DNA from 3 places in the Sphingopyxis sp. 550B genome. Region 1 is predicted to be linked to each of the others. Evidence: riboswitches for the same ligand, from Rfam matches in the RefSeq annotation. Region 1 holds a riboswitch; each other region holds the start of a gene.

Region 1 (5,835 bases):
CCGGCATGGGCATGGACGGCGACCGCGCGCTCGACCACCTCGGCCTTGCGCGCCGCGCCCTGAGTATCGACGCCCGTGCCGGGGCCGACCCAGTCGGCGGCCGTGCCGCCGAAGCTGCGCGCGCATAGCGCGGCGGCAGCGGTCGAATTGGCGATTCCCATTTCACCCAGCACGATCATGTCGATCCCCTCGTCAACGACCGCCGCCCCGGCGTTGAGCGCGTCGAGGCATTCGGCCCGGGTCATCGCCGGCCCGGCCGTGAAGTCGGCGGTCGGCCGGTCGAGGTCGAGCGCGACGATCTGCAATTCCAGTCCGGCGGTAGTCGACAGCGCGTTGATCGCCGCGCCGCCCGCCTCGAAATTGGCGACCATCTGGGCCGTGACGGTTGAGGGAAAAGCGCTGACGCCGTGCACGGCGACGCCGTGATTGCCGGCGAAGACCGCAGCGCGCGCGCGGTCGAGGCGCGGGCGCTCGCGCGACTGCCAGCCGGCGAAGAAGATGGCGATGTCTTCCAGCCGCCCCAGCGATCCGGCCGGCTTGGTCAGCGTCATCTGGCGCGCGCGGGCAGCCTCTTGCGCTTCGCCGTCGATATTCCGCGGACGCGCCAGCGCGACCTCGAAATCCGCGATCGAGGCAAAGGCGGTCATTCGGCGACGAATCCCGGCGGCGGAACGCGGACGAGGAAATGTCCCTTCACGCCTTCCGGCCAGTCGGCATAAGCGACGCGGCCTTCGGCGCTGGCGGCATGATGCACGGCATAGTCGAGAATGGCGCGCGCCGCCGCTTCGTCCGGCGTGAAGCGGCCGAGCACATAGCCGACCTTCCCCGGCGCACGGATATGGACCGCGCAATATTCCTTGCAGGCGAACAGGCAGGGCATCTCCTCGACCGCGATCCGCGCATAGGCGGGCTCGCTGCGGGCAAGTCCGCGCAGCAGCCCGGCGAGCCGCGCCCCGCCGCGCACGCCCTCTTCATCCTCGCGCGCATCCTCGCCGTGACGGCAGGTGTTGCACACGATGACGGAGGGGCCGTCGGCGGCGGGGCGCAGCATCGTCACGCGGCCTGCGGTCTCGACACGTTCGCGGGCACGTCGAGGCTGAAGCCCGCGCGCGTCAGCAGGGCCTGCGCCGCCAGCAGTCCGGCGAAGATCGCGCCATAGCGCACGAACTGGCGCAGCAGCACTTCGCCCGAAAAGGCCGACCAGCCATGGTCGAGCAGCGCCACCCAAGCGAGAATGCCGAGTTTGAAGCCGACGAAGGCGGCGGTGTAGCTGGCGCTCATCCGCACGGCGGCGGGGCGGCTGCGCATCGAGCGCGCGACGGCCTCCGCCGACAGCAACGAGACTACCGCCGCCATGCCGAGCGCGAACGGCCACGCCGGGTTGCCCGTCTGATGCATGAAATAGGTCACGGCCTGCGCGGCGAACCAGGCAACGAACATCAGCATCAGTCCGATGCGACGCGGCACGTGCGTCGCGGCCAGCGCGGCCAGCGACGGAAAGGGCGTTGCACAGGCCAGAATCATCGAGGCGACGGTGCTCACCCCGGCCATGGTGCCGACCCAGACATTGCGTGCGAGAGCGGTAGAAGGCGTCTTCATATTCTTCTCCTCTGGCTGAAAATTCGGGCGCATCAGAAGCGTCCCCGGAAACCGGCGTAGATGGCGCGGCCTAGTGTGCCGTAACGGTAGGCCGTCATATAATTCTCATCGAAGATGTTCTCGGCACGCGCGAAGAAGCGGACATTCTCCGACAATCTGAATTCGGCGCGCAGGTCGATAAGCGTGTAATCGTCGAGGACGATGCTGTTCGACGCATTGTCGAAGCTCTTGCCGGACCAGCGCAATGCCGCTCCGACGTCGAGACCGAAGGGAAGAGCATAGCCGACCGACGCATTGGCCGCGTGGCGCGGACGGCGCGGCAGGTCCCTGCCGAAATTGGTCGCGCCCGGCGAACGATCCTCGGCCACGATCCAGCTATAATTGCCGTCGAGCGTCAGCGCGCCCAGCGTCAGCGCCGCCGTCGCCTCGATCCCATGCGCCTCGCCGCGCGCGACATTGGAATAATAGCCCGAACGGCGCGTGGAATCGCCAGGGACCAGGCAGAGCGGATTGGGCGTGGTGGGCGAGCAGGAATTGAAGATGATCTGCCCGGTCGTGGTGCGATCGAACCAGACCCCGCCAACCGTCAGAGCGCGGCCGAACAATTGCTGCTCGATCCCTGCTTCCCAGCCATGCGCTTCCTCCGGGTCGAGCGCGACATTCCCATATTCGCTGAACATCTGATACAGCGTCGGCGCCTTGAAGCCTTCGCCATAGCTCGCGCGCAGGATGGTCCCGGTCGGCAGCCGCCAGACACCGCCCGCCGCAAACAGTGTCTGCCCGCCGAAGCGGTCGTGATCGTCATGGCGGACGCCGCCGTTGATCGTCAGCCCGTCCAGGGGCTCGACGCTGAGCTGGCCATAAAGGCTCGTCACGTCCGCCTTGCCGATCGCGAAGTCGGGAAGGGGCGTTGCCAGCGAACCCGAAGGCGAACGGCTGCGGAACCTCGACCGTTCATTCTCGACGCCGAAGACCGCGCTGACGCCGCGCGTGACATCGATATTGCCCTGATATTCCCAGCGGCGATTCTCTCCCTTGGCCTGAAGGCTGACTGGACGAGCACGCAGCGGCCCGTAATTGCTGCGATCGGTGTCGGTGTAGGAATAGGAAATCCGGTTGCGGAAACGCCCATCCAACAGGTCGAAGTTGGCGCCGGCATAGCTCACGAATTCCTCGTTGAGCGCGTAGTCCGGTGTATCGCCGCTCGTCGAATCGAGATTGACGCGCGCCTTGGAATAATAGCCGCGCACTTCGACGCTGAGGTTCGAAGCCAGCGCCAGTTCGGCGCGGCCCGTCACGCTGCGGTTGCGATAGCCGTCGCGCTCGCCGCCGCCAAAGGCTGGGGCGATCGCCGAAATGCCGTCGGTGGTGAAGCTTTGCCCACCAATGCGCCAGCTCAGTGGGCCCGTGCGGCCGCCGATCGCGGCGCGCGCGCTGACCGTGTTGCGCGACCCGGCCTCGATGTCGAAGCTGCCTTCCAGCGGTTTTTCGGGGATGGCCGTGACGATATTGACAACGCCGCCGATCGCCTGGCTGCCCCACAGGATCGATTGCGGACCACGCAGGATTTCGATCCGCTCCATGTCGCCGACCAGCAGGTTGGCGAAATTATAGCCGCCGCCGGCCGCCGCCGGATCGTTGAGCTTCACGCCATCGATCACGACAACGGTATGATCGGACTCGGCGCCGCGGATGCGCAGCGATGTCGCGGTGCCATAGCCGCCGTTGCGCGAAACGGTGATGCCCGGCGTGCGCAGCAGCAACTCGGTCGCGCCGATGTCCTGCGACCGGTCGATCGCCGCCTTGTCGAGCACGGTGATCGTAGACGGCACCTCGTCGAGTGCGAGCGGCGCGCGCGTCGCGGTGACGACGATGCTGTCCTCTTCGGACGTCGCGGCGGCGTTGGCGGCTTCTGCGGCCGATACGGGAAAGCCGGCTGCAAGTGCCGCCAGTGAAATGGAACTTCGAACAATAACACGGAACATAGGGTACCCCATCGACAAGACCATTCGGTCGCTGGGTCGATGGCGGCCCACCCTGATAGGCGAACGACATCGGCCCGCGCGGCCGCGCGGTCACCTTTGTCGTCTGTCGGGTTCACCCCCGTCCGCCCGGCACACCCTGTCCGCGCGAAAGACGACGGCGACGGGCAGGTCTCCTGGCTCGCGGGTCGACGCCGGTCCGGGCCGCCTTCTCAGGACCGATGGTCCCAATGGCATATGGCCCGATGGCTCTCCGCTTACAGTTGCAGGGGCAGCAGGGGTTTCGCACCCCATTCCCTTTCAATCCCCTTTCGGGGAACCTGTCGCGGCCCGCTCGTTAGGCAAATCGCGTCAGGCGATCAAGTGAAAGAAGCTGCCCGTCACAAGACCGGCGCGATGCCCGGCGGGGCCGAGATCGCGACCCGCCGCGTCGGCAAGCCGGGCGAAGGGGGTGCCTTCGTTCGTCGATGTGATGGTCGCATGATGATATTCATGCCCCCACAGCGGCGTTTCGGCATCGGCGAAGCGCGTCGGCGCGAACAGCCGCGCCTGCCGATAGCCGAGCGACATCTTCCGTTTCGCGAAGCTGGTATCGACCGGCAGCAGCCTCGCCATCGGATGCACGATGCCGTCCGCATCCTCGATGCTGCGGCCGAGCAGCATATAGCCGCCGCATTCGCCATGCACCGGCGCGCGCGCCGCGAAGGCGCGCAACCCCGCCATGAAGCGCGCATTGCCCGCCAGCCTGCCCGCGTGCAGTTCGGGATAGCCGCCGGGCAGCCAGCAGGCGTCGCAGTCCATCGGCGGCGCCTCGTCGGCGAGCGGCGAGAAGCCGCAAATCTCCGCGCCCGCATCGCGCCACCACGACGCCAGATGCGGATAGAAGAAGGCGAAGGCATCGTCGGCGGCGAGGGCGATGCGCTGCCCCGGCGGACGCAGGCGCGGTCGGACGGGCAAGGCCGGAGAGGTCGCACGCGCTGCCGCGCGGATCGCGGCGAGGTCGCAATCGCGCGCGACGATGGCCGCGACCGCATCGATCCGCTCGTCCAGCGCGCCATCTTCGCGCGCCTGCACCAGCCCGAGGTGGCGAGAGGCGACCGCCAGCGCCGGATCGCGGCGGATCATGCCGAACAGCGGCAGGTCGAGCGCGTCGAATCCTTCGGCGATCATCGCGGCGTGACGGTCGCTCGCAACGCGGTTGACGATGACGCCGGCCACCGACGGCGCGCCGGGAAAGGTCGCGAAGCCATGCGCGATCGCCGCGACGCTCTGGCCCGCGCCCTCGGCATCGACGACGAGCAGGACCGGCCAATCCGTCAGCCGCGCGACCTCGGCCGCCGTGCTGCCCTGGCCCGCGCCATCGAACAATCCCATCGCGGCTTCGGCGACGACCAGATCGGCACCGTAGGCCGCCTGCGCCGCCAGCCCCTTCAGCATCGCCGGCGTCATCGCGAAGCCGTCGAGATTGACCGATGGTCGCCCGGTCGCCACGGCGTGAAAGCCGGGGTCGATATAGTCGGGTCCGCATTTTGCCGCAGCGACGCCGAGTCCTTCGCGCAGGAAAGCGCGCTGCAGCCCGATCGCGACGAGCGTCTTGCCCGCCCCCGAGCGCGGCGCCGCGACCAGCAGTCCCGGCGCGAATTGGCCGCTCAAAACTCGATGCCCCGCTGCGCCTTCACGCCCGACCGGAACGGGTGCTTCACCTGCACCATCTCGGTGACGAGGTCGGCGGCTTCGATCAGCGCCTCGGGCGCATTGCGGCCGGTGACGATGACATGCTTCATCTCGCCTCGATCGAGCAGGCCCGCGATCACCTCGTCAACGGACAGATATTCGTAGCGCAATACGATGTTGAGTTCGTCGGCGACCACCATCGCGATGTCGGGATCGGCGATCATCCGCTTCACCTCGTCCCATCCGGCGCGCGCCCAGGCGATATCGCGCGCACGGTCCTGCGTGTCCCAGGTGAAGCCTTCGCCCATGACCTTGTGCTCGACCTGCCCGGGAAAGGCCGAATAGACGGCCTTCTCGCCAGTCGCCCAGCCGCCCTTGATGAACTGGACGATGCCGACCTTCATCCCGTGCCCCAGCGCGCGGCACACCATGCCGAAGGCGGCAGTCGACTTTCCCTTGCCCTTGCCGGTGTGGACGATCAGCAGGCCCTTTTCCTGCGTCTTGTCGGCCATGATCTTGGCTCTTGCAGCCTGCCGCTTGCGCGCCTTTTCATTGTGGCGTTCATTGATTTCGTCTTCGG
Region 2 (5,835 bases), 700 kb from region 1:
CGAGCGGCAGGTCGACGGTGCCGAAGCACAGCGAAGCTGCCGCCACGCCGCATGCAAGCGCGAGCAGCGCCAGCGTCAGCCGCCGGGGCGATCGGGCGTCGCGCATCGTCATCGGCGCGCGCCGTCGTGGCGCTGGATCTGCCCGGCAAGGCGGTGCACGGCCGCCCCATAAGCGGGGCCGCCGCAAACGGTCCACGCCTCCGGCACGCTGAGCCGCGGAATGCCCCGAAGCGCGGGATGATGCAGCATCTCGCTGCCCTGATCGGTGATGGTGTCGCTCGCGCTTTCGACGATCAGGAAATCGGGGTTCGCCGCCACCATCTCCTCGAGGCTCAGTTGCGACAGCGGCGGCTTGCCCAGCTTTGCGGCAAGATTGACCAGCCCGACGCGCCCCATCATTTCGTCGATCAGCGTCCCCGTCCCGGTCATGTAGCCGCGCCGCTGGTAATAGGCGGCGACCCGGCCGCGCCCCGGGCGGGGCACGCCGGCGAGGTCGCGCTCCATCCGCGCGATCAGCGCTTCGCCGCGCGCCGGATCGCCGAGCGCGGTCGCGGTCAGGCGGATCGTCCGGCGGATGACGTCGAAGCTGTCGGCGGTCGGCAGGTCGAGCGTCCGAAAGCTGCCGCGCGGCAGCGCCGCGACCGCCGCGCTGCCGCTCGCGGGCATGCCGACGATCAGGTCGGGCGCCGCGACCAGTATCTGTTCGGCGGCGTTGCGGATCAGCGGCAGCCCGCGCGCCGCCGCGGCGGCCGCGGACATGCCGGGGTCGGTCGCGTTGCGCGTCAGCCCGGCGATCCGGTCGCGGTCGGCGAGCGCGAGCAGCAGCTGGTCGGCGCACAGGTTGAGCGACACGACGCGCTGCGGCGCGGCCGGTGGCGTCGCCGGCGCCGCGCGGCCGCCCTGCTGCGCCCACAGTGCGCCGCCGCCGGCGAGCAGCAGCGCGAGCGCGGGCAGGGCGGCGTGCGGGGTCAAGCGGGTTCCTCTTCCCTCAGAAGCGCAGGCGGACGCCGCCATAGGCGGCCCGGCCCGGCGTCGCGATGCTGAAAACCTCCTCATAGTCGACCCCGAGCAGATTCTCGACGCGCCCGAAGACCGAGATGGCATCGGTCACCCGGTAATCGGCGCCAAGGTTGACGAGCACATAGTCCTTCATCGCGACCACGACCGGGACATAGCTGGGGTCGATATAGGCGAGGTCGGTCGTGCGGCCGTTGTAGCGCAGCGTCAGGGTCCCCGCAAAGCGCTGGTCGCTGCTCGACACGGTGGTGTTGAAGCTGGCGATATGCTTCGGCCGCCGCACTTCGGGCGCGCCGTTCTCGCGCGCCTTGATCCAGCTGTAGGCGAGGTCGAAGCGAAGCTGCGGCAGCGGCCGCGCGCTGGCGAAGGCCTCGATGCCGTGCTGCTTGCTCGTCGTCGCGCGGTTCGCCGGAGTCGCGGTGAAGTCGGGCGCCGGATAGTCGGTGAAGATCTCGTCCTTCAGCGTCGAATCGAACCAGGTCGCCCCGACCGTCGCCCAGTCGTCGGCGCCGAAGCTCTGCTCGATCCCCGCTTCCCAGCCCTCGGACTTTTCGGGTTTCAGGTCGGGATTGCCGATGTAGCGGCCGTCGATATAGCCGAACAGCTCGAAATAGCCCGGATTCTTGACCCCGGTGCCATAGGCGCCGCGGATGCGCGTGCCGGTCGGAAGGCGATAGCTGCCCTGGACGCGCCAGGTCGTCGCATCGTCGAAGCGGTTGTTGTCGTCGTGGCGCAGCGACGCGCCGAGCGAGAGCGCGCCCGCGGTCAGCTCATATTGGGCGACCAGCCCCAGATTGTCGGTGTGGCGCTTTCCCTGAAAGGCGCCCGGCGTCAGCGTGCGGAAGGCCTCGCGCTCGACATCGACCGCACCGGTCAGCCGGTGGGCGATCGCATCGGTCCCGAAGCGGATGCTCGAGGTCAGCGATCCCTTGTAGCGCTGTCCCTTGCTGCCATAGTCCAACCCGAAGGGGGAGCGGCCGTGGCGCGCGGTGTCGGAAAGCTGCCCCGACAGGCTGGTCACCCAGCGCCCGTCGAGCGCGGTCAGTTCGGCCGCCAGCAGGGCATGGAAGGATTCGGTCTCGACATGGACGCCGGGGCTGTCGACGATATAGCCGAAGCGCGGGCTCGTCGTATCATATTCGCTGTCGTTGTTGTCGGCGTCGCTGAAGCCATAGCGCAGCACGGCGTTCAGCCGGAAGGCGTCGCTCGGCGTCCAGCCCAGCTTCGCGCTCGCGCCGACCGTCTGCATCCCGACGTCGCGCACCCCGCCGCGCGCGGTCGGATAGCCGTTCGCGCCGTAATAGGTACCGGTGATCGCATAGTCGAAGCTGTCCGATGCGCCCGCGGCGCGGGCGCTGCCGGCGACGGTGCCGAACGACCCGCCCTCGATCCGGGCGCTCAGGCCCGGCGCCTCGCGTCCCGACAGGGTGATGTAATGGATCACGCCGCCGATCGCGTCGGAGCCATAGAGCGACGATTGCTGGCCGCGCAGCACCTCGATCCGCGCGGCGGGGTCGGCGAGCAGACCGCCGAAATCGAACTGGCCCTGATAGGGGTCGGCGACCTCGATGCCGTCGACCAGGACGAGGACGTGATTGGCTTCGCTGCCGCGGATGCGGATATCGGTCATGCCGCCGAGGCCGCCGGTGCGGCTGACCGCGACGCCGGGCACGTCGCGCAGCACGTCGGAAACGATGCGCGTCTGGCGCTGTTCGAGCGCTTCGCTGTCGATCGCCGTGACCGAGGCGCCGAGCTGGTCCGCCCGGACCCCTTCGCCCGAACGCGAGGCAGTGACGATGATCGCGTCGCCGGGGCGCGGGTCGGCGGCGGCATCGCCGGTCTGGGCCAGCGCCGGCGACGTCGCCGCCAGCGCCACGATGGAAAGGCCGTATTTCAACATGGGAGTCCCCCATGCGCCGAGAGCGAAGGCGGGGACCTGCCGAGCCGCGTGCGCGATCGACCGGCGCACGGGCGGCGGGCTGGCGCAAGGCGCCCGCATTTCGTGCCCCGAAGCGGCCCCGGCCGCTGGGTCGTCGCTCGACGGAGTTCTCCGTGCCCTGGCCTTTCCCTGGACCGAGGCATTGAGCGACCCGCGCCGGCAGGTCTCCTGGCTCGCGGGTCGTCGCTTGATGCACGCCTTCCCAGGTCGCCCCAGTGGCAGACCCGGTCGGGGACCGGGTCGGTGCATCGCGCTCGCCGCTTACAGTTGCAGGGACAGCCCCGGTTTCGAAGGCCCGGCCGGACCCCCTTACCGCGTTCCCTTTTAAGCCCCATCGGGGCACCGGCGCGATCAATGCAAGGTTGCCCTTGCGGCGCCCGCCCATAGCGCCTCGGCATATTTTGGCAATCGGCTTTTGCGGGGCCTGCGCGCTTGCCCGAACCGTCCGCCGGGACTAGGAGCGCGGCGTGGCCGATCTTTCCGCCTTCCGCCGACCGGGCTGGCTGCTGCTACCGGTGCTTCTCGCGCTGCTCGCGCGGGTGCTGGTCGCGCCGGGCTGGATGATCGGGCCCGATGCCGGGGGTTCGATCACCGTCCGCGTCTGTTCGGACCCGTCGAACCCCGGCGGGACGATGACCATCCCGGTCCAGACCGCGGGCGATCATCCCGATGGCGAGGGGCAGCAGCATTGCCCGTGGGGCGCGCTCGCGGTGGCGCCGATCGTGCCCGATGCCCCGGCACTGCCCGCGGCGCCGGCACCGGCCGCCCCCACGCCGCTGGCGATCCCCTCGCTCGGCTTCGCGCCGGGCATCGCCTCGCCGCTTCCTCCCAGCACCGGCCCGCCCGCCTTCGCCTGATTCAGACCGATCGCCGGCCGCGCTTCCGCGCGCGCCGGCCTTGCCTGATTTTCAGCGAAGGATTTTCCATGACCCGTTCCGTTACCCGCGCGGCGCCCCTGCCGGCGCTCGCCCTCGCCCTGTCGTTTTCCCCGGTGCCCTTTTCCCCCGCCGCTCACGCCGAGGAGGCGACGATCATCGTCACCGCGCCGACGCTCGCCGACGCCGCGCAGCAGCGCGCGGCGCAGACCCCCGGCGGCACCGATGTCGTCACGCATCAGGATTATGCCGACAAGACGATCGTGTCGCTGCGCGATACGCTCGCCTTCTCGCCCGGCGTCTACCTCCAGCCGCGCTATGGGCAGGAGGTGCGCCTCGCGATCCGCGGCTCGGGCCTCTCGCGCGGCTTCCACATGCGCGGCGTCACGCTGTTGCAGGACGGGGTGCCGATCAACCTCGCCGACGACAATGGTGATTTTCAGGAGCTGGAGCCGATCTTCTTCGACCATCTCGAAGTCTATCGCGGCGCCAATGCGCTGCGCTTCGGTTCGGGAACGCTGGGCGGCGCGATCAACGGCGTGACTCCGACCGGGCGCACCGCCCACGGCGTCTATCTGCGCGGCGACGCCGGCAGCTTCGGCCTGCTGCGCGGCCTGGTTTCGGCGGGCGTCGCCAGCGGGCCGGTCGACGCCTGGGGCGCGGTCAGCGCCGACACGTCGGACGGCGACCGCGACCATGCGCGGCGCCGCAGCCTGCGCTTCCACGGCAATGTCGGGCTAACGCTCGGCGACGGGGTCGCGACGCGCTTCTATGCGAGCATCAACCGCATCCGCCAGCAATTGCCGGGCGCGCTGACCGAGGCGCAGGCGCTGACCGCCCCGCGCGGCGCCAATGCGGGCAGCATCGCGGGCGATCAGCGACGCGACATCGATTCGCTGCGCTTGCAGAACCGCACCCGCTTCGACCTCGGCACCGCGACGCTCGAGGTCGGGGGTTTCGTCAACGCGAAATCGCTCTTTCACCCGATCTTTCAGCTGATCGACCAGAAATCGACCGACGTCGGCGGGTTCGCGCGGCTCGACTATGCCGCGGGGCCGGTCGAGGTGACGCTGGGGGGCGAGATTCGCCGTGGCAGCACCCACGCGCGGCAGTTCGTCAACGTCGCCGGCCGGCGCGGCGCGCTGACCCTCGACGCCGATCAGGAGGCGCGGACCGCGAACCTCTATGGCGAACTGCGCGTGCGGCCGGTGCCGCCGGTGACGCTGATCGCGGGGGGCGTCTATGCCGATGGCATGCGCAAGCGGCGCGTCGGCTTTTCGGCGACCCCGGCCGCCGACGGGCGCGTCGCGTTCGACGCCTTTTCGCCCAAGTTCGGCGTGCTGGTCGAACCGGCGGAGCATGTCCAGATCTTCGCCAACTACAGCCGCTCGGCCGAATTTCCCGGTTTCGGGGAGGTGTTCCAGTCGATCGGCATGCCGCCCGCCAGCGCGCTGATCGCCGACATCCGGCCGCAGCGCGCCTGGACGGCGGAGATCGGCACGCGCGGAACGATGGGTCCGGTGCGTTGGGACGTCGCCTGGTATCGCGCGGCGATCACCGGCGAGATGCTGCAATATACGGTGAACGGCAGCATCCCCGCCGCCACCTTCAACGCCGACCGGACGCTGCATCGGGGGGTGGAGGCCGGGCTGGAGCTGACCCTCGCACCCTGGCTGCGGCTGCGCCAGACCTATGCCTACAGCGACTTCCGCTTCCGGGGCGACGCGCAGTTCGGCGACAATCGCCTGCCGGTGGTGCCGAGGCATGTCTATCGGGCGGAGGTCCGCATCGGCGGCGAGGCGCTGCACGTCGCGCCGACGCTCGAATGGGTGCCGCAGGGACCGTGGGCCGATTATGCCAACCGGGTGCGCACGCCGGGCTATGCGCTGGTCGGCCTGACCGGCGGCGCGCGTATTACCGACGGGATCGACGCCTTCGTCGACGTCCGCAACATCGCCGGCAAGAAAGCGATCGGCGACGTCAGCGCGGTGATCGCCGCCGACG
Region 3 (5,835 bases), 1.9 Mb from region 1:
CTGAAGATTCACGCGGCGTTCGAGAAGCAATAGGCGCCTTCCCACCGCACTTTTTGCGGCCGCCCCCTTGCCAAGCCCGCGCTTTTTGGTCATGAGCGCGGGCGATGCACATGCGCGGCCTCCTTCTTCTGCGACTTACACGCCCTTGGGCGTGACTTTCGGCCTGCGCCTTTCGCGGTGGGCCACGCGCTCAAGGGCCTGACGACACAGCATCCGAATCCACACAAGCAGAAGAAGCCAACCCATGCCCATGCTCCGCGACCCCTCGGCCAAGTACCGACCCTTTCCGCAGGTCCCGCTGGAAAACCGCCAGTGGCCCGCCCGCACGATCACCAAGGCCCCGATCTGGCTCTCGACCGATCTGCGCGACGGCAACCAGGCGCTGATCGATCCGATGGACGCCGAAAAGAAGACGCGCTTCTTCGACCTGCTCGTCAAATGCGGGCTCAAGGAGATCGAGGTCGGCTTCCCTGCCTCGGGCGCGACCGACTTCGACTATATCCAGAACCTCGTCCGCTCGGGCCGCATCCCCGACGACGTCACGCCGCAGGTGCTGACGCAGGCGCGCGCCGACCTGATCCGCACCAGCTTCGACAGCCTGGCGGGCGCTAAGACCGCGATCGTCCACCTCTACAACGCGGTCAGCCCCGCGTGGCGCCGCATCGTCTTCGGCATGGAGATGCCCGAGATCAAACAGATCGCCATCGACGGCGCGAAGCAGCTGCGCGACAATGCCGCGCGCCTGCCCGGCACCGACTGGCGCTTCGAATACAGCCCCGAGACCTTCTCGACCGCGGAGATCGATTTCAGCATCGAATGCTGCGCCGCGGTGATGGACGTGCTCCAGCCGACGGCGGACAAGCCGATCATCCTCAACCTGCCCGCGACGGTCGAGGCGGCGACGCCGAACATCTATGCCGACCAGATCGAATATTTCTGCAAGCATCTGCCGAACCGCGACCGCGCGCTGATCAGCCTGCACACGCACAACGACCGCGGCACCGGGGTCGCGGCGGCCGAACTCGGCCTGCTCGCGGGCGCCGACCGCGTCGAGGGCTGCCTGTTCGGAAACGGCGAGCGCACCGGCAACACCTGCCTCGTCACCATCGCGCTCAACATGTACACGCAGGGCGTCGACCCCGAACTGGACTTCTCCGACATCGATCAGGTCATCCAGACGGTCGAATATTGCAACCAGTTGCCGGTCCACCCGCGCCACCCCTATGGCGGCGAACTGGTCTACACCGCCTTTTCGGGCAGCCACCAGGACGCGATCAAGAAGGGGTTCGCGGCGCGCGAGCGGCAGAACGACGACAAGTGGGAAGTCCCCTACCTGCCGATAGACCCCGCCGATCTGGGGCGCAGCTACGAAGCGGTGATCCGCGTCAACAGCCAGTCGGGCAAGGGCGGCGTCGCCTGGGTGCTCGAACAGGACAAGGGGCTGAAGCTGCCGAAGAAAATGCAGGCGAGCTTCAGCCACATCGTCCAGGCGGTGGCGGACCAGACGAGCCGAGAGCTGACCGCCGACGACATCTGGACCGCCTTCGAGGGACATTATCTGGCGGCGGACGGCAAGCGCTTCCAGCTCGTGAGCTGGGCGGAAAGCCAGAGCGGCGCCGACCGCATCTTCGCGGGCAAGCTGACCATCGACGGCGCCGAGCGCAGCATCAGCGGCCGCGGCAACGGCCTGATGTCGAGCGTCGTCGCCGCGCTGGCCGAATCGGGCGGCCCGGCGATGGACATCGTCGATTATTCGGAACATGCGATCGGCCAGGGCAGCAATGTGCAGGCCGCCGCCTATGTCGAATGCCGCACCCCCGACGGCCGCAGCCTGTTCGGCTGCGGTCTCGACACCGATGTCGCGACCGCCAGCGTGCGCGCGATCCTGTCGGCGGCGAACGCGATCTGATCCGGTCGCGGAGGCGGGCGCGGCGCGGGCCGCCCCGGCCTCCGCGCACCCCTTCCCTCTCCCGTCCGCCGCATCCCGGTCACGACTGGCCCGATCGGCGTTTCGCGGCGCGCGCATTTGGTCCTAAGCCGATGCGCGCAGCCGGGGGGCGGCGAAGGAGAAGGACCCGTGAACGCATCCCAGGCCCCGTCCGCCAGCGGCCCGAGCGCGTCCGCCGCGCCCACCGGGCCGCTCCCCGCCGACGGGGGAAGCAGCGACCTGTTCTGGAGCCTGCAATATTGCCGCGCGAGCGCGCTGTCGCTGACCCGTCTCGAACTGGCGCTCGCCAGCAGCGACCGGCAGCGGATCGTCGAGGCGATCGACCGCCTCCACGCGCTCGACCGCGAAATCGAGCGCAGGGTCGCAAGCCTGCCGCCGCCGCCCGATCCCGACCCCGAGCGCGAGGCGATCGACCGGCACCTCGACCGCGAGAAGATGGCAGTGGCGTTCGAGAAGCTGGCGCTCGCCAGCGGGATCAGCGGCCCCGCCCTCGCATCGCCGCCCACCTTCGCGGCGCGCACGCGGCCCGAACCCGAGCTTTCTCATGAGGTCGATGGGCCGCCCTTCGATCGCCGGCGGACCCATATTCTCGCCTCGCACGGTCCGAAGATCGCGCTCCTGCTGGCGATCGCGGCCGCCACCGCCGCGCTGCTGGCGACTGCCTTTTAGGATAGGGTCAGTCACCACGCCGCGAGACACATATAAAGATTTCTTTATATAGCGCTTGACAGGATCGTCGCGGCGCCTATTCTGCATGCTGTCGAGGTTCTTCGCGCCGGGCATCTGGGGCGGAGCGAAGATGGGAAGCCGGTGCGAAACCGGCGCTGCCCCCGCAACTGTAAGCGGCGAGCGGCGGTCGATCATGCCACTGGTTCGGCAAGGAACCGGGAAGGCCAGACCGCTGCGGCGACCCGCGAGCCAGGAGACCTGCCTCGTCAGATACGTCCTCCGGCGGGGTGCCCGGTCAGGCCGCATGCATGGCTGCGTCCGACCCTTGCCCTGCGGACGCGGGATATCGTGCGTTCGCGTCTGTCCGTCGCCCTTGCCCCCTGCAAGGTGCTCGAAATGACTGTCAGCGTCGCCACTTTAGGCTTTCCCCGCATCGGCCTTCGCCGCGAACTCAAGGTCGCGCTCGAATCCTACTGGTCGGGCAAATCGACCCTCGCCGACCTGCATGCGGCGGCGGCCGGCCTGCGCGTCGCCCACTGGGCGCGGCAGAAGGCGCTGGGGGCCGACATCCTGCCGTCGAACGATTTTTCGCTCTACGACCATGTGCTCGACATCTCGGCGCTGATCGGCGCCGTCCCCGCGCGCTACGACTGGGACGGCGAGACGGTCGATACCGATCTCTATTTCGCGATGGCGCGCGGCGCGCAGGGCGATCCGGCGCACGCCGGGTGCGGCCACGCCGCCGATACGACCGCGCAGGAGATGACAAAATGGTTCGACACCAACTATCATTTCCTCGTCCCCGAACTCACCGCCGGCCAGACCTTCCGCATCGCCTCGACCAAGATCTTCGACGAATATGACGAAGCGAAGGCGCTGGGGTATCAGACGCGCCCGGTGCTGCTCGGCCCGGTCAGCTACCTGATGCTCGCCAAAGGCAAGGCGGTCGAACCGCTCGCCCTGCTTCCCGCGCTGCTCGACACCTATGCCGAGATTCTCGCGCGGCTGGCGAAACAGGGCGCCGACTGGGTGCAGATCGACGAGCCCTGCCTCGTCCTCGATCTCGACGATGCGCAGCGCGCCGCGTTCGAGCGCGCCTATGCGCGGCTGGCGACGGCGGGGCCGCGCCTGATGCTCACCCCCTATTTCGGCGGCCTCGGCGACAATCTGGACCTCGCCGCCGAACTGCCCGTCCACGGCCTCCACCTCGACCTCGTCCGCGCGCCCGAACAGCTCGGCCCGGCACTCGACAAGGTGCGGCCGCACGTCCTGCTGTCGCTCGGCATCGTCGACGGCCGCAACATCTGGCGCGCCAACCTTCCCGACCTTTACTGGCGGCTCAAGGAGTTGGCGGCGACGCGCGACCTGATCCTCGCGCCGTCCTGTTCGCTGCTCCACGTTCCGGTCGATCTAGCGCTCGAAACCGCGCTCGATCCCGAAATCGCGCAATGGCTGGCTTTCGCGGCGCAAAAGATCGAGGAACTCGCCGCGCTCGCCAGGGCGTTGAACGAAGGCGAGGATGCCGCCTTCGCCGCCTTTTCGGCGTCGCGGATGGCCGCGGTCGCCCGGGCGACCTCGCCCCGCATCCACGATCCCGCCGTCGCCGCGCGCCTTGCCGCGCTCGATGCGGACGCCGCGCGCCGGGCCGCGCCCTTCGCCGCCCGCCGCGAGGCGCAGCGCCGGCGCCTTCCGCTTCCCCGCTATCCGACCACGACGATCGGCTCCTTTCCCCAGACGGCGGAGGTCCGCAAGGCGCGCGCCGCGCATATTCGGGGCGAAATCGACGATGCGGCCTATGACCGCTATCTGAAGGTCGAAACCCGCGCCGCGATCAAGTGGCAGGAGGAGATCGGCCTCGACGTCCTCGTCCACGGCGAGTTCGAGCGCAACGACATGGTGCAATATTTCGGCGAACGGCTTGCCGGTTTCGCCTTCACCCGCAGCGGCTGGGTGCAGAGCTATGGCTCGCGCTGCGTGCGGCCGCCGATCCTCTATGGCGACGTGTCGCGTCCGCGGCCGATGACGGTCGACTGGTGGCGCTATGCCCAGGATCAGACCGACCGGCCGGTGAAGGGCATGCTCACCGGCCCGGTGACGATCCTCAACTGGTCGTTCGTCCGCGACGACCAGCCACGCGAAGCGAGCTGCCGCCAGATCGCGCTGGCGATCCGCGACGAGGTGCTGGACCTGGAGGCCGCGGGCGCCGCGATCGTCCAGATCGACGAGGCGGCGCTGCGCGAAGGGCTGCCGCTGCGCCGCGGCGAATGGCCGCATTATCTGGGCTGGGCGGTCGAATGCTTTCGCATCGCGGCCTCCGGCGTGCGCGACGACACGCAGATTCACACCCACATGTGCTATTCGGAATTCAACGACATCCTTCCCGCGATCGGTGCGATGGACGCCGACGTCATCTCGATCGAAACCGCGCGGTCGCAGATGGAGCTGCTCGGGGCCTTCGCAAGCTATGCCTATCCGAACGAGATCGGTCCCGGCGTCTATGACATCCATTCGCCGCGCATTCCGGCCGAGCGCGAGATGACCGACCTGCTGACCCTCGCCGGACGGCACCTGCCGCCCGATCAAATCTGGGTGAATCCCGATTGCGGGCTCAAGACGCGCAAGTGGGACGAGGTGCGACCGGCCCTCGTCTCGATGGTCGCCGCGGCGCAGCGGATGCGGATTCGGGAGGCCTATGATGCCTGACGAAACCATGCCCGCGGACCAGCCCACGATCCGCGTCACCGCGATGCCCGCCAACGCCAATGTCTATGGCGACATCTTCGGCGGCTGGCTGATGGCTCAGATGGACCTGGCCGCGTCTTCGGTCGCATCGCTCCACGCGCGCGGCCGGGCGGTCACGGTCTCGGTGGAGGGCATGGCCTTCCACCGCCCCGTGTTCGTCGGCGACGAGGTGTCGGTTTTCGGCCGGCTGATGAAGGTCGGGCGGACCTCCATGCATGTCGAGGTCGAAGCCTGGGCACGCGACCGCCATGCCGAGGACGGGCACAAGGTGACGCAGGCGGTCTTCATCTTCGTCGCCGTCGGCCCCGACCGGCGCCCGCGCGCGCTCGGCCGCCCGGCCGCCGTTCCTCCGCAGTCCTGACCGGTTCGCACTTGTGACAGGCGGCCGCGATCCCCCTTGCACAGCCTTCCGTTTACGTTAAGGTCAGCCGAAACCTCTATTCGGAGAGCGACGCCCATGGCCCTTCCCGCGATTT

The links. A riboswitch is a leader RNA that binds a small molecule or an ion and turns the genes downstream of it on or off. The one in region 1 is predicted to bind cobalamin.
Region 2: another riboswitch for cobalamin. It lies ahead of AC2S9W_RS03635 (TonB-dependent receptor plug domain-containing protein); the one in region 1 lies ahead of AC2S9W_RS00405 (TonB-dependent receptor plug domain-containing protein).
Region 3: another riboswitch for cobalamin. It lies ahead of metE (5-methyltetrahydropteroyltriglutamate--homocysteine S-methyltransferase); the one in region 1 lies ahead of AC2S9W_RS00405 (TonB-dependent receptor plug domain-containing protein).

Annotation. Positions count from the first base shown of each region.
Region 1 covers NZ_CM171610.1:84,564-90,398, forward strand. Annotated here, with positions in the region: gene cobT (nicotinate-nucleotide--dimethylbenzimidazole phosphoribosyltransferase) at 1-647, opposite strand, end outside; gene AC2S9W_RS00395 (DUF1636 domain-containing protein) at 644-1,051, opposite strand; gene AC2S9W_RS00400 (hypothetical protein) at 1,054-1,599, opposite strand; gene AC2S9W_RS00405 (TonB-dependent receptor plug domain-containing protein) at 1,632-3,584, opposite strand; cobalamin riboswitch at 3,731-3,920, opposite strand; gene AC2S9W_RS00410 (cobyrinic acid a,c-diamide synthase CobB) at 3,933-5,234, opposite strand; gene cobO (cob(I)yrinic acid a,c-diamide adenosyltransferase) at 5,231-5,835, opposite strand, start outside.
Region 2 covers NZ_CM171610.1:783,759-789,593, reverse strand. Annotated here, with positions in the region: gene AC2S9W_RS03645 (FecCD family ABC transporter permease) at 1-106, opposite strand, end outside; gene AC2S9W_RS03640 (ABC transporter substrate-binding protein) at 109-972, opposite strand; gene AC2S9W_RS03635 (TonB-dependent receptor plug domain-containing protein) at 989-2,917, opposite strand; cobalamin riboswitch at 3,098-3,318, opposite strand; gene AC2S9W_RS03630 (hypothetical protein) at 3,424-3,813, shown strand; gene AC2S9W_RS03625 (TonB-dependent receptor family protein) at 3,882-5,835, shown strand, end outside.
Region 3 covers NZ_CM171610.1:2,446,594-2,452,428, reverse strand. Annotated here, with positions in the region: gene AC2S9W_RS11470 (YceI family protein) at 1-33, shown strand, start outside; gene leuA (2-isopropylmalate synthase) at 245-1,909, shown strand; gene AC2S9W_RS11460 (hypothetical protein) at 2,078-2,617, shown strand; cobalamin riboswitch at 2,695-2,897, shown strand; gene metE (5-methyltetrahydropteroyltriglutamate--homocysteine S-methyltransferase) at 3,014-5,320, shown strand; gene AC2S9W_RS11450 (acyl-CoA thioesterase) at 5,313-5,720, shown strand; gene AC2S9W_RS11445 (NAD(P)H-dependent flavin oxidoreductase) at 5,817-5,835, shown strand, end outside.